Regions from separate parts of the Listeria marthii genome, predicted to be linked through region 2. Evidence: a T-box and tRNA genes for the amino acid it is inferred to sense, from the RefSeq annotation. Region 2 holds a T-box; the other holds one or more tRNA genes.
The links. A T-box is a leader RNA that pairs with one kind of tRNA and senses whether it is charged. The one in region 2 lies ahead of serS (serine--tRNA ligase), so its partner is inferred to be a tRNA-Ser.

Region 1 (7,598 bases), on a different contig from region 2:
ATTTTAATCGTCCAATCACGTTGTACGAAGAAACGATATAATTCTCCTGCAATAAAACCAGTAATCATCCCAATAAACATACCTTTTGCACCAAGGCGATCAAGCGAAAGCGCCCCAGTTACTAGTTCCCCATTGGCACTATTAAAGAAAAATGGCGTTAAAATCAAGAAACTAGCGAGCGCCACTGCACCCCCGTAAATCGCTTCTACTTTATAATACTTCGATAACGAATAACCAATCCCAAAAACAACAAAAACCGTCATAATACTCATCGTCGCATTTTGGGCATTACCTAAATACAACTGTAAAACGGCTTTCGTTTCGTCACTCCAAAATGGCAAGTTCATCAAAACAACGGCAATCGAACCAAACATCGTCAGTGGAAACGCTAACATAAAAGCATCTCGTAAAGTCGTTAAATAGCGATTCTCTCCTAACTTTGCAGCAAGAGGCATTAATTTATCCCCCAGCAACTCCATAAATTTATTCACTGTTCTTCCCCCAAACGTATTTTTTCCTAAAAGAAAACGTTTTCTATTTATTATTATACTCATTTAATTTTAAATGTCTAGTCTTTTTAAAATAAATGACCAAACAAAAAAGCTCCCATCATTATGATGAAAGCCTCTCACTTATTTTTTCTTTTTCTTCGCTAGCTTGTCTGCTGCTTTTTGTTTATTTTCAGCCAGTCGAAAAATCGTCATTTCTTTAATTAAATCGTAAGGAACTTCTTCTTTGATTGGAAATTGTACAGCGCCTTTTGAGTGTTTGTAATTCCCGAGCTTGGATTCGAACGCCGCAATACCGCTTGAAGCTGGGTAAAAACCGTAATGATTTTTCGCAACAGCAAAGTGAACTAAATTCCCTTCAAAATAAAAAGTCGGCATTTGATAGCTGATCTTCTCCGTCGCTTCCGGCGCAGCTGCTTGGATAGTCTCTCTTATTTTTTGCAACACTTCTTTTGTTTCTGGTGGCGCTTGGGTAATATATTCATCAATCGTTGTAAATTCTAGTTTATTATCCATAGTCCTTTCCTTTCTGAAACGTTTTTCTTATTATAGCAATTCTCTTATAAAAAAACTATTTTAGAGTATAAAAAAAGTTACCTTAAAAATTTAAGGTAACCTTGTTTTTACGGAGAAGGAGGGATTTGAACCCTCGCGCCGCGCGAGCGACCTATACCCTTAGCAGGGGCACCTCTTCAGCCACTTGAGTACTTCCCCAAACTCCACAGGCAGGACTCGAACCTGCGACCGATCGGTTAACAGCCGATTGCTCTACCAACTGAGCTACTGTGGAATTATCTGACTTCCACTAGTATACGCAGAATCCGGTGAAAATGCAAGACTTTTCATGGGTTTTCTGTATAAATTTTCTTGGAGTCTGTTTGCTTTAGTTTTCCGCCGCAACTACCACAGCGATAACGGTTCACATTAAATCTACGCTGCCTTAAAAATGACTTCCCGCAGCTTTTGCATGTATATTCATGCATCGTAATTTCACGCGGAATCGCTGCACAAAATCGTGGTGCATTCACTTTTTTTAATAAGTCACGGAAATCTTTATCGCGATGTTGGTAACCCTTTTTCTCTAAATGTAGATGATAATGGCAAAGTTCGTGCTTCATAATGCCAATAAAGTAGTCTAAGCCAAAGTTTTCCAAATACTTAGGGTTCATTTCGATATCGTGACTTCTGAGTAAATAACGCCCGCCAGTCGTCCGTAAACGCGCGTTAAAAACAGCTTGATGGCGAAATTCTTTTTGGAAAAATTGCAGCGACACTTCTTCCATGTGTCGCTGCAATTCTGCTTGATTCATTATTTAACACTTCCATTTGGATTAAGCATCGTTAACGCAATACGATTTTTCTTCGTATCTACTTCATCCACCCAAACGGTCACAACGTCTCCTACTGAAACGACATCCATCGGGTTTTTAACAAAAGAATTACTTAGTTTCGAAATATGCACAAGACCGTCTTGTTTCACGCCAATATCAACAAAGGCACCAAAGTCAACCACGTTACGAACCGTTCCTTGAAGTTCCATGCCTTGTTTCAAATCTTCCATCGAAATAACATCTTGTTTTAAAAGTGGTGCTGGAAGTTCGTCACGAAGATCACGACCAGGAGCAATTAAGTTATCAATGATATCGCGCATTGTTTCTTTACCAATACTTAATTTCTCTGCTTCTTCTGGGATACTAAGCGCTTGTAATGCCGCTTTTAAATCTTCGCTGCCGATATCTTTTAAGCCAAAACCAGCTGCTTTTACAATTTGCTCAGCCGCCTTATAACTTTCAGGGTGAATCGCTGTTTTATCAAGCGGGTTTTCGCCTTCTAAAATACGTAAGAAACCGATACTTTGTTCATAGGATTTCGCGCCTAAACGAGGAACTTTTTTCAACTCTTTACGAGAAGCAAACGAGCCATTTTCCTCACGATATTTACGAATATTATTTGCAACTGTTTTATTCAAACCAGCAACATATTGTAAAAGTGAAGCGGATGCTGTATTAACGTTGACACCGACTTGGTTAACGGCTGTTTCAACGACAAAAGTTAGCGTTTCATTTAGTCGTTTTTGCGCGACGTCATGTTGGTATTGCCCTACGCCTACAGATTTTGGATCAATTTTCACAAGTTCCGCCAGTGGATCTTGCAAACGGCGTCCAATCGAAACGGCGCTACGTTCTTCTACTTGATAATCCGGGAACTCCTCGCGAGCTGTTTCACTCGCGGAATACACACTCGCACCAGCTTCATTGACTATACAATAATAAGCATTAGATTTCGATTCACGAATAACTTCCACGATAAATTGCTCCGTTTCACGCGATGCCGTTCCGTTACCAATCGCGATAACTTCTACTTGATATGTTGATAAAATTTCTGCAATTTTTTGTTTCGCTTCTGGGCGACGTGCTTTAGCTGTATGTGGATAAACAACACCGATTTCTAGCACTTTCCCCGTTTGATCTAACACAGAGAATTTACAACCTGTTCTAAAAGCCGGATCGACCCCAAGGATGATTTTCCCTTTTAAAGGTGGTTGTAATAGCAATTTGCGCAAGTTCTCGGAGAAAATGTGGATTGCTTGTTCTTCACCTTTGTCTGTTAGTTCACCGCGAATTTCACGTTCAATTGCTGGACCAATAAAGCGTTTATAGGCATCTAAAATAGCTTCTTCTACATAAGGACGAGTTGCAGAATTGCGATTTTGGATAACTTTTTCAAATAAGTATTGGAAGATTTTTGTTGTATCCACTTGGACTTGGACGCGTAAAATGTCTTCTTTTTCGCCGCGGTTAAAGGCAAGAATACGGTGACTAGCTACTTTGCCAATCATTTCGTTAAATTCATAATACATTTCGTACACGCCTTTTTCGTCTGCTTCGGCGTTTTTCGCTCTGGATTCAATCATCCCGAATTTGCGCGTAAAGTTACGAATCCATTCACGGAAACTAGGCTCATCACTGATTTGTTCGGCAATAATTTCATGCGCGCCTAGTAATGCAGCTTCTGCTGATTCCACTTCTTTTTCTTCTGAAATGTAGTTTGCAGCTTCTGTCAGTGGATCGACGTTGCTTGGAAAGCTCATAAGCCATTCAGCCAGTGGTTCTAAGCCTTTTTCTTTGGCGATTGTTGCTTTCGTGCGTTTCTTTTGTTTATAAGGACGATATAAGTCTTCAAGCGCTTGGTGTTTTTCAGCTTTGACGATTGCGGCTCTCAGTTCGTCTGTTAATTTTCCTTGTTCATCTATTAGGCGAATGATTTCTTCTTTACGATTTTCTAATTTCGTTACATATTCAAATGTTTCTTCAATATCGCGAATTTCAACTTCATCTAGGCTACCAGTCATTTCTTTACGGTAACGTGCGATAAATGGGACCGTGTTGCCTTCTTCCATCAATTTGATAACGGCATTAATTTGCGCTGGTTTATACGTTAGCGATTTTTGGACTAATTTCATTATTTTTTCTTGCATTTGTTCCATACTTGATAGCCTCCATTTATTTCATTATCTACTAAGTGTAACATAATTACGTTTCAACTGACAAAAGCTACCCGCCTTACTTATTTAAAGCATTTTCCGCATAATGAATCGCATCTTCGGTATGGGAAAAGAAGTGCTCTTCACCTATCCGGTCGTAAAGTCCGCTACCTTTCAGACTTTCTTTCGCTTTATCCGTTAGCCCGGTAATTAAAATTTGACCGCCTTGCTTCGAAAATTCTTTTTCAATTTGGTGAAAATAGCCTTCTGCGGTCGCATCGATAATCGGTACTTTCCCCATCCGCAAAATCAGAAATTTCGGTTTTACATGAATTGCTTTAATAATATTTTGTTGAAAAATCTGCGCTGCTCCAAAGAAAAGCGGACCACGAATTGTAAAAATACTAATTTTCTCGTGTAAATGAGGAGCAATTTCGGCGCCTTCTGGTTCGATTTCTTCGATTTGCATCGAACTGCCCATTTGTTTCGCGAAAAGAACAACCGCCAGCAGCAAGCCAACTTCGACTGCCACAGTTAAACTTGCGAAAACCGTTAGTAAAAAGGTAATTACAAGCACTAGCGTATCGCCTGATTTTAGTTTGATAATGTGCTGGAAGGTTTTTCGCTCGCTCATATTCCAAGCTACTAACATTAAAATCGGCGCCATTGCTGCAATCGGAATATTAACAGCTACCGGAGCAAGCACGAGTAAAGTCAGTAATACAAAAATCCCATGAATAACGCCCGAAACACGGCTAGTCGCGCCATTATTAATATTGGTCGCGGTTCTTGCAATTGCGCCAGTCGCCGGAATCCCACCGAACATTGGCGTGACAATATTGGCAATACCTTGCCCGATCAACTCACGGTTACTATTATGTTTTGTATTCGTCATTCCATCTGCTACAACAGCTGATAGAAGCGACTCAATCCCACCGAGCATTGCGATAACAAACGCTGGCCCGACCAGTTTACTCATATTCGCAAACGTCATATCAGGAAATTCAAACGGTGGAAAAGTGTTCGGAATATCCCCATACGCCGAACCAATCGTTGGAAGCGCATCAGGAAAAAAGAACATCGCAATTGCCGTCGTAATCACAAGTCCAATAAGCGGCGCCGGAATTCTCGGTAAAATTTTCGGAAAAACAAATAATACGAGCATACAAATACATGAAATTAACACACTATAGAAATTCCATGAATCCAGGTGCAGCCAGATTTCTTTCATGTTCGCCACAAATGATTCATGTTTCTCCATCCCTGTTAATCCTAGGAAATTCCCCACTTGCCCCATGAAAATCGTAACAGCAATCCCTGCTGTAAAACCAATCGTCACTGGTCGCGGAATAAATTTAATCAGCGTTCCAATTTTGAAAATACCCATTAAGCATAGTAAAACCCCTGCCATCATCCCTGCTACAAGTAAATCTTGATAACCATATGTTAATACGATTCCAAGTAGTACCGGAATAAATGCGCCAGTTGGTCCGGCGATTTGGAATTTCGATCCGCCAAAAATAGAAACAATAATCCCCGCTACAAAACTAGAATAAATCCCATATTCCGGACTTACCCCCGATGCAATCGCAAACGACATCGCCAGTGGCAAGGCAATAATGCCCACGATAATACCCGCAAGCAAGTCTTTCCTAAATCTCGCCCACGTATAACCTTTTACACTATTCAATAAAACTTTCTTCAATTTGCTCCTTCTCTCTTATTTGTATTTTAATCCGCGCGAAAAAACGCAAAGCAATTTGGCTTCACGCTTACTAAGTGACATTTATCACATGATTAAGTATAAAAAACTAGCGCTCTATTCTAATATACCATAAATAGCCCCTGTTCTCACACCCAATCTGAAAAAAACACCTTTCAAACCATCGCTAGTTTAAAAGGTGTTATGGTTATTCTGGAAATTTTCCAACCATGAATGTTACATCATCTGTTGGAATATCTAATATATTACGCTCGATTAAATGCCCAATTTTCACTACACAAAGTGGCGATTCTAGACTTTTTCGAACGCGAGATAAAACAAGACCATCTGAATGCATCAAAAACTTACTGCCCGGTTTATATTTAAACGATTGCAACCGATACTTCTGTTTTCTACCTGATAAAAAACCAGAGCCAGAAAGTGGAAAAATAAGTTTGTCTTCTATACCAATCATATAAAAACGAATATTGCCCATGCCGGTATAATGAAGTGTTTTTGTTAAGTAATCACCTTTGATAATGGCAATTGCAGCCCCACGCAAGCCAGAGACAGCCTGGTTCGCTTTTTCAAGCATTTCTGTAATGTCTGCATGGATATCTTCTTTGATGGCGTCAACGGTCGCTTTGGCCGCTCTATTGGCTTCAAGACCACTTCCAAGCCCATCCGAAAGAACATACAGAAAACCGCTCTCGTCCTCATGGGTATAATAAACATCCCCGCAGTATTGTTGTAATGCTTTAGAACGTTGAAATACAAATAAATTATTTGATTCAACCGCCTTGTTCATTTACTCCACTTCCTCATTCTGCAACGCCTCTCGAAGTTTTTTAATAGCTTGACGTTGGATTCTAGACACATGCATTTGTGATATATCGAGTAGTTCACCTGTTTCTTTTTGACTGCGATTTTCAATGAATGTATATTGCAAAATTTTCTGTTCTCGCTCATCTAAAACAGGGAGAACTTTCTCTAAAAGCATGCGTTGATTTACACGTTCAAATCCATCATCAGTACCACCAACAACATCAAGTAACGTAATGGTACTTCCATCCGAATCAGCTTCAATCGAATGATCCACAGAAAGTGCTTGGTAGCTTTTTCCCATTTCCATTGCTTCTAAAACTTCTTCTTCCGTGACTCCGATGAAATCAGCAATATCGCTAATTTGAGGTGAGCTTTGTAGTTCTCTCGTCAGCTCTTCTACAGCATTTTTGATTTTCGGACCCAATTCTTTGATTCGGCGTGGTACATGAACACTCCACGTTTTATCACGTAAAAATCGTTTAATTTCCCCAACAATTGTTGGCACAGCAAATGCTTCAAAGCTTTTTCCAAACGTTGCATCATATCTTCTAATAGCTCCAAGTAAACCAATATTCCCAACTTGAACTAAATCTTCATGAAAAGATTTACCTTGGGAATATTTGCGCGCAATGGATTCTACTAAATTTTTATAATGAACAACTAAATTATACTGGGCATCTTGGTCGCCATTTTCTTGATAAGCGGCAATCCAAATATAGACTTTTTCTTTGGCTTCTTTATCAGGTTGAGATACTTTTGGCATTCTCCTCCACCTGCTTTTCATTAATATATTTGGTCATTACGACAGAAACCCCTTCATCGTAATAAAGTTTCACGTCATCCATTAATGTTTCAATTAAAAATAAACCTAGCCCACCGATACGCATCATCTCCGCATCTTCACCCACATCATATGGGCCAATTTCTTGTTTACGGGTTTCTAGGTCGAAGCTTGTGCCGTTATCGGAAACACGAACTTCTAGCTTATCTTCATAAATAAGATATTCAACTGTAATCTCGCCATCTTCTTCACCTTTAAATGCATGCTTTACGGAATTAGTGATGGCTTCACTTACAG
Region 2 (7,598 bases):
TTTTATTTCCGAGCTTCCCGACAAAATGGCAACCGAAGTCGGCGAACGTGGCGTGAAGCTCTCAGGTGGCCAAAGACAGCGAATTGCGATTGCTCGAGCATTTTTACGTAATCCAAATATTCTCATGCTAGACGAGGCGACAGCTAGTTTAGATAGCCAATCCGAACAAATCGTTCAACAAGCGCTAGCAAACTTGATGGAAGGCCGAACTACTTTTGTTATCGCACACCGTCTATCCACTATCGTTAACGCCGACCAAATCCTCTTTATCGAACATGGCGAAATAACTGGACGTGGTACACATAGCGAATTAGTCGCTTCTCATCCACTTTACGCTTCTTTTGCAGAACAACAATTAAAATAAACATTTCCCGGGAAATAAAAACCGACGATGCGCAAATGCATCGTCGGTTTTTTTATAAGGATTGATGAAACTTTTTGAGTTCTGCTTTCTTTGTTTCGTCTAAATCATGCCACCTAACACCTTGTACGGCTCCTTCAAGTGCACATAATTCACTTAGACAAACGCTTGAATCATTTTCCCAAATGCGTAAAAAGGCTTCTTTGCTTCCAACATCTTTTAGCTCGTCGGGGGTGTTTATGCCCGCTTTGATTAAGTCCTGCTCCAGTACTTTGCCAATGTTTGGTAATTCGCTAAGGTTCGCCATTACAGTTCCTTCTTCCGTATTATTTTGGTAATTCTATTTTCTCAACGCCGCCCATATAACCTTGCAACACTTTCGGAATGCGTACAGAACCATCTGCATCTTGGTAGTTTTCTAAAATGGCAGCAACTGTACGACCTAAAGCTAAGCCAGATCCATTTAATGTGTGCACGTATTCTGGTTTGCTTCCTGGTTCACGACGGAAACGGATGTTAGCGCGTCTTGCTTGGAAACTTTCAAAATTACTGCAAGAAGAAATCTCACGGTAAGAATTGTAGCTCGGAATCCATACTTCTAAATCATATTTTTTAGCAGCAGTGAAGCCTAAATCAGCCGTACACATGCTTAGTACGCGGTATGGTAATTCTAGACGACGCAATACTTCTTCTGCATTACCAGTTAGTTTTTCAAGCGCCTCATAAGAATCTTCCGGTTTCACAAATTGAACTAATTCCACTTTGTTAAATTGATGTTGGCGGATTAAGCCACGCGTATCACGACCAGCAGATCCCGCTTCAGAACGGAAACATGCGCTAAATGCTGTATATTTTCTTGGTAAATCTTCTGCTTTTAAAATGTCTTCGCGGTGATAGTTGGTTACTGGCACTTCCGCTGTTGGAATAAGGAAATAATCTTCTGCTTCGATTAAGAAGGCATCCTCTTCAAATTTTGGCAATTGACCAGTTCCTGTCATGCTCGCACGGTTTACCATGTATGGCGGTAACATTTCTTCATAGCCATGTTCGTTCGAATGCAAGTCCATCATAAAGTTAATAAGCGCACGTTCTAGTCTTGCACCTAATTTTTTATAAAAGACAAAACGGCTACCTGTTACTTTCGCAGCATTTTCGAAATCAAGGATATCTAAATCTGTTCCTAAATCCCAATGCGCTTTTGGTTCAAAATCAAATTCGCGAACTTCGCCCCATTTGCGGATTTCCACGTTATCGTCTTCCGATTCGCCAACCGGAGTAGATTCGTGCGGAATGTTTGGAATCGACATTAAAATCATATCTAATTTTTCATCAATTTCGCGTAGTTCGATATCTAATGTTTTGATACGATCTCCAACGACACGCATTTCCTCAATTTTAGCGTCCGCGTCTTGTTTTTCGCGTTTTAATTTAGCGATTTCTTGGGACACTTCATTACGCTGACTTTTCAGCGCTTCTGTTTCGACAATCAGTGTACGACGGCGTTTATCTAACTCGCCAAATTTCTCGAATTCACCCAAATCTTCCCCACGATTTTGTAATTTCTGCTTTACTTCATCAAAATTATTACGTAACAATTTAACATCTAACATGCTAACTCCTCCTTATTTTTTTCCATATAAAAACTCCCGTACTTTCCCGACTTAACAGGAAAGGGACGAGAGTTAACCGCGTTGCCACCCTTATTGGGACTCAAAAAAATCCCCAGCTTCATTTAGGTTTAACGGACCATTCCGGAATGATTTACTCGCAAAAATCCACTTTCCACCACTCGCTCCAAGATGGATTCATAAGGAAACTTCACCAGTTCACACCAACCACTGGCTCTCTTTAGAAACTCTACCTCATTACTACTTCTTGTCATTGCTTTTCGTATTAATTTAAAGTTATTCTATCGCATATCCGCTTAAATTACAAGCAAATCTTTAACCAATTAAATCGAGCGTGTCCGGCCCGTCATCTTCTGAATTGAGTATTCTGATTTGCTCCGGAACAATTTTTATAACGACAAAGGACGGTGAACCTTCGCCTTGGAACCATTCTTTCGAGATATTTTCCCAGACACGTTCTTTAACCGATTCATCTTCTTCAAGCGAAGCCAAACCATTAATTTCTAAAAACGCGGAACCCGGGCCATCGTAGCCAATTAAAACGCAAACGCGCGGATTTCGACGGACTTCTTCAGTTTTCGGTAGTTCTTTTCCAGACGGCGTATAAAGTGTCAATCCATCATGAAGAAATGTCATGTAACGAGCATGCGGAAAATCCTCTTGAACAGATGTCAAAACACCCACTTGATGCTGGTCCAAAATGGCAAGAATTTTATCTTCTAGTTCATTTTTCATCTCAAACACCTTCCTTTGGTCATTTAGTGTACCTTTCCACTTGGCTTCTTGCTTCAAACATTCGGACTTGTTATCTCCGTAGCTATTTGCTATAAAAGAGTATAACCGTTTTAACTAGGGGGATTTAAAGTGATTTTATTAATCGACCATAATGATTCATTTACATATAATTTATATCAATATTTTTTAGAACTGCAGGAAGATGTGCGGGTTGTTTCGGCTACTGATTTCACACTGGAAACTTTTCAACAGCTCGCTCCAGAAATGGTTGTCCTTTCGCCCGGACCTGGTTCGCCGGAAGATTTCCCAGTAAGTTTAGCGCTACTCGATGAAATTCACGTCCCCATTCTCGGGATTTGCCTTGGCCATCAAATGATTGGCCATTTTTTTGGAGCAAAAGTGGTGCGCGCCGACGTTCCCGTTCACGGAAAAACCAGCATCATTTCGCATAACGGTGAGGGTTTGTTCGCTGGGCTTGCACCTAAATTCCAAGTCGCTCGCTATCATTCCTTAGTTATCGAACCCGACTCTGTCCCAACTGATTTACAAGTAACCGCCATGACGGAAGATGGCGTGTTGATGGCGTTTGCTCACGTAACCAAGCCCATTCACAGCGTCCAATTCCACCCAGAAGCAATCCTTTCCGAAAACGGCCACGCGATACTAGAAAACTTTATACGACAAGGGAGGCATGCCAAATGAGCTTATTACGATTTGATTTTGAAGGTGAAACAAAGATATTTGAAAAGCCGCTGCGTGAACTTGTGGCGCGCGATTTATCGGAAGTACTCCCTGTCATGAAAGCTGCCGAAGAAGCCCAACGATCCGGCAAATATGTTGCTGGTTTTGTAAGTTATGAAGCCGCTCCTGCTTTTCGAAGCAATTTAAAAACGAAAACCTCTACTGAAAATACGCCACTCGTCTGGTTTGGCGTATACGATAATTTCACCGATACGAGTGCGAAAACCCCAAATTCCGCACCACTTTCTTTTAAAATGGACACAACTTACCCGGATTACGCGGCAAAAATCGCGCAAATCAAAACTGAAATTGCTGCCGGAAACACCTACCAAATCAACTACACCGTGCGACTTCAAAGTGATGTACCAAGCGACTTCTCCGCCCAAGCAACGTACGAAACTTTGCAGCAAGTCGGAAAAGCCAATTATACAGCGCTACTTTCGAATGACGAATTCCAAATAATTTCCGCCTCACCCGAACTCTTTTTTAAATGGAAGGAAAACGTTTTGACGACGCGTCCGATGAAAGGTACTGTTCGCCGTGGAAATACGGAGCAAGCAGACTTAGCGGCCCATGATTGGTTAAAAAACGATCCGAAAAATCGTGCAGAAAATGTGATGATTGTTGATTTGCTTCGAAATGACCTTGGGATGATTGCGGTACCTGGGAGTGTGAAGGTTCCTAATTTGATGACTTTAGAGCCTTATCCAACTGTTTGGCAAATGACTTCTACTGTCACAGCAGAAACCGTTCCCGAGACGGATTTAACTTCTGTTTTCAAAGCACTCTTCCCATGCGGCTCGATAACCGGCGCACCAAAAGCACGGACGATGGAGATTATTTCAGAGCTAGAAGATTCCCCGCGCGATGTGTACTGCGGTGCGATTGGATTTCTGGAACCGAACGGAAATGCGATTTTCAGCGTGCCAATTCGTACTATTGCTATTACGGATAACAAAGCAACTTACGGCGTTGGTGGCGGCATCGTCTGGGATTCCGATGCCGAAAGCGAATTTTCCGAAATTCACGCAAAATCAGCCATTTTGGAAAAGGCGACCAAGTTTTCTTTGATTGAATGTTTGCGCTTGGAGAACGGCGAACTCGCCCGAACCGATTTTCATTTAAAACGACTTCAAACGAGCGCTGCGTTTTTTGGTTACTCTTTTAATAGGGAAGAAATTAGGGAGTTATGGAACGAAACCGCGCGAAAAAATGCAACTGGCACATACAAATTGCGTTTTTTACTACACCCAGATGGCACGCATCAGTTAGAACTCGCTGAAATCAGCGCGAAAAACACACCAATAACAGCTCAACTCGCCGAAAAACCAGTTTCAACTAATGATTTATTCCTTTATCATAAAACCACTCATCGCAAGGTTTATGAAGACTTGAAAAGTACTAAAACCGCGGAAACGCTACTTTGGAATGAACGTGAGGAACTAACTGAATTCATTAACGGGAATATAGTTCTAGGTATAAATGGCTGTTTTTTCACTCCGCCAGCAACTTCTGGGCTCCTTCCCGGCACAATGCGAGCCGAACTTTTAGCAAATAATAAGATTATTGAAAAAACGCTAGTAAAAAAAGACCTTTTTGAGGCAGACTTTGTGTGGTTAATTAATAGCGTAAGAGGTTTTGTAGAAGTGGAAATCGAACAATAAAGCAACGTGTTTTTCACAATTTAAAATGATTTATTATCGCTTGTTTCGCCATATTTTCGCCACATTTACAATTCGTGAAAATATTACTTGCAAATTTTCACAATCTATATTAGAATATACGTTCGCACATATTTATTTCCGTTTTCCAAGGGAGGAAAATCATGAAAGTATTGTTTCACCATCTCAAAAGATACAAGCTACAAGCGACACTATCTACACTGTTTGTAGTAGTCATGGTTATCTCACAACTATGGCAACCAAAGTTACTTCAGCAAGTCCTAGACGCCATCATGAAAGACGATATGGATAAAATTTCGTCCATCGGCGCACTTTTAATCGGTATCGCCGCAGTCGGCCTTATCGCCGGGATTCTAAACACGATTCTTTCTGCCAAAGTCGCTCAAGGCGTTGGTGCGGATATTCGTGAATCTAGTTTCCGTAAAATCCAAACATTTTCATTCAGCAACATCGAAAAACTTTCGACAGGTAATCTTGTTGTTCGTCAAACAAACGATATTACCCAAGTACAAAACTTAGTGATGCTTTCACTACAATCGCTAACGAGAATTCCGATTATGTTTATCGGGGCTTTTGTCCTAGCGATGTTTACCTTGCCTGAATTATGGTGGGTAATTATTGTACTCGTTGTTCTCGTTGTACTGATTGTTGTATTCACATTCGGCTCAATGGGTAAACACTTTGCAATTATCCAAACGTTAATTGACCGCGTGAATTCTATCGCAAAAGAAAACCTTGCCGGTATGCGCGTAGTTAAATCTTTCGTGCAAGAAGACAATGAAATCGCTCGTTTTACAACAGTTAGTGACAAATTAACTCGTCACACGATCATTGTTGGTACACTTTTCTCTGTTATGATTCCTGCATTTATGCTCGTTTCTAACTTAGCAATTGTTGTTTCCATTTTCTTCGTAGGCGACATGGCTGCTGAAAACCCTGAAGTTATTGGGGCTATCGCATCATTCATGAACTACTTAATGCAAATTATGATGGCAATTATTATCGGTGGTATGCTGATGATGATGGCTTCTCGTGCGCTTATTTCCTTGAAACGTATTACCGAAGTTCTAGAAACAGAACCCGATATTACATACAACGAAAACGCGCCAGAACAAGACTTAGAAGGTACAGTTGAATTCCGTAACGTTAGCTTCAAATACGACGGTGACGATACGCCTGCGCTTGAAGATATTTCATTCAAAGCAAGTGTTGGTGAAATGGTCGGTATTGTTGGTGCAACAGGTTCTGGTAAATCCACTCTTGCACAACTTATTCCTCGACTATACGACCCAACTGAAGGTGAAGTTATTATCGGCGGAACTAACCTAAAAGATATCAACAAGAAAACCCTTCGTAGCACTGTTTCCTTCGTGCTTCAACGCGCGATTCTTTTCTCCGGAACGATTGCAGACAATTTACGTCATGGTAAAAAAGACGCAACTGCTGAAGAAATGGAACACGCAAGTAAAATAGCACAAGCGAAAGAGTTCATCGACAAACAAGCAAAACTTTACGAAGCGCCTGTTTCTGAGCGTGGAAATAACTTCTCTGGTGGACAAAAACAACGTCTATCAATCACACGTGGAGTTATCGGTTCGCCGAAAGTTCTCATTCTTGATGACAGCACAAGTGCGCTTGATGCAAAATCCGAGAAATTAGTAAAAGAAGCACTAAATAAAGAACTAGACGAAACTACTACTTTCATCATTGCACAAAAAATCTCTTCTGTTATTCAAGCAGATAAAATTCTCGTGCTAGATCAAGGTAAACTAGTTGGCGTTGGTTCCCATAAAGAACTTCTGAAAGAAAATGAAATCTACCGTGAAATTTACGACACTCAAAAAGGCAAGGAGGTAACCGCATAATGAAAGAGTTCAAACAAATTAGTCGCTTTTTCTGGCACTATCTGCGGGGTTATAAGCCTCAACTTTTTGTCATTTTAATTGCTGTAGTTTTTGCGACATACCTTCAAGTAAAAGCACCACAATATATTGGTAACGCCGTTCAAGAGCTTGGAGATTACGTGGTTAATTTAATGCAAACGGGTGTTGATGACAAGAGTGACTTCATCCATATCATTTGGATGCTGATTCTCTGCTACGTACTGCTCGCTGCTGCCACTTTTATCCAAAGTATCATTATGACAGGGGTAGCTGGTAAATCGACGAACAGAATGCGTATAGGGCTTTTCCGCAAGATGGAAAAACTATCGATTCGTTTCTTCGATAGCCGCAATGATGGCGAAATGCTTAGCCGCTTCACTAGTGACTTAGATAATATTTCCAACACACTAAACCAAGCCCTGATTCAAGTACTATCAAACGTTGCGCTAATGATTGGTGTTATCATCATGATGTTCCAACAAAACGTGGAACTAGCCTTCGTTACTTTAATATCTGCTCCATTTGCGATAATTATTGCGACAGTGATCATCCGAAAAGCTCGTAAATT

Region 1: it has a tRNA-Ser gene. The T-box ahead of serS (serine--tRNA ligase) is inferred to sense a tRNA for this amino acid. The anticodon was not compared.

The regions. Positions count from the first base shown of each region.
Region 1 covers NZ_JAASWB010000002.1:306,445-314,042, forward strand. Annotated here, with positions in the region: gene celB (PTS cellobiose transporter subunit IIC) at 1-491, opposite strand, end outside; gene HCJ55_RS04325 (iron chaperone) at 633-1,025, opposite strand; tRNA gene HCJ55_RS04330 (tRNA-Ser) at 1,136-1,223, opposite strand; tRNA gene HCJ55_RS04335 (tRNA-Asn) at 1,227-1,299, opposite strand; gene HCJ55_RS04340 (SprT family protein) at 1,352-1,819, opposite strand; gene HCJ55_RS04345 (Tex family protein) at 1,819-3,996, opposite strand; gene HCJ55_RS04350 (SulP family inorganic anion transporter) at 4,073-5,698, opposite strand; gene HCJ55_RS04355 (PP2C family serine/threonine-protein phosphatase) at 5,904-6,503, opposite strand; gene sigB (RNA polymerase sigma factor SigB) at 6,504-7,283, opposite strand; gene rsbW (anti-sigma B factor RsbW) at 7,261-7,598, opposite strand, start outside.
Region 2 covers NZ_JAASWB010000004.1:324,564-332,161, reverse strand. Annotated here, with positions in the region: gene HCJ55_RS09290 (ABC transporter ATP-binding protein) at 1-364, shown strand, start outside; gene HCJ55_RS09285 (TfoX/Sxy family protein) at 417-668, opposite strand; gene serS (serine--tRNA ligase) at 688-1,971, opposite strand; T-box leader at 2,030-2,252, opposite strand; gene HCJ55_RS09275 (pyridoxamine 5'-phosphate oxidase family protein) at 2,305-2,724, opposite strand; gene HCJ55_RS09270 (anthranilate synthase component II) at 2,854-3,426, shown strand; gene pabB (aminodeoxychorismate synthase component I) at 3,423-5,129, shown strand; gene HCJ55_RS09260 (ABC transporter ATP-binding protein) at 5,291-7,012, shown strand; gene HCJ55_RS09255 (ABC transporter ATP-binding protein) at 7,012-7,598, shown strand, end outside.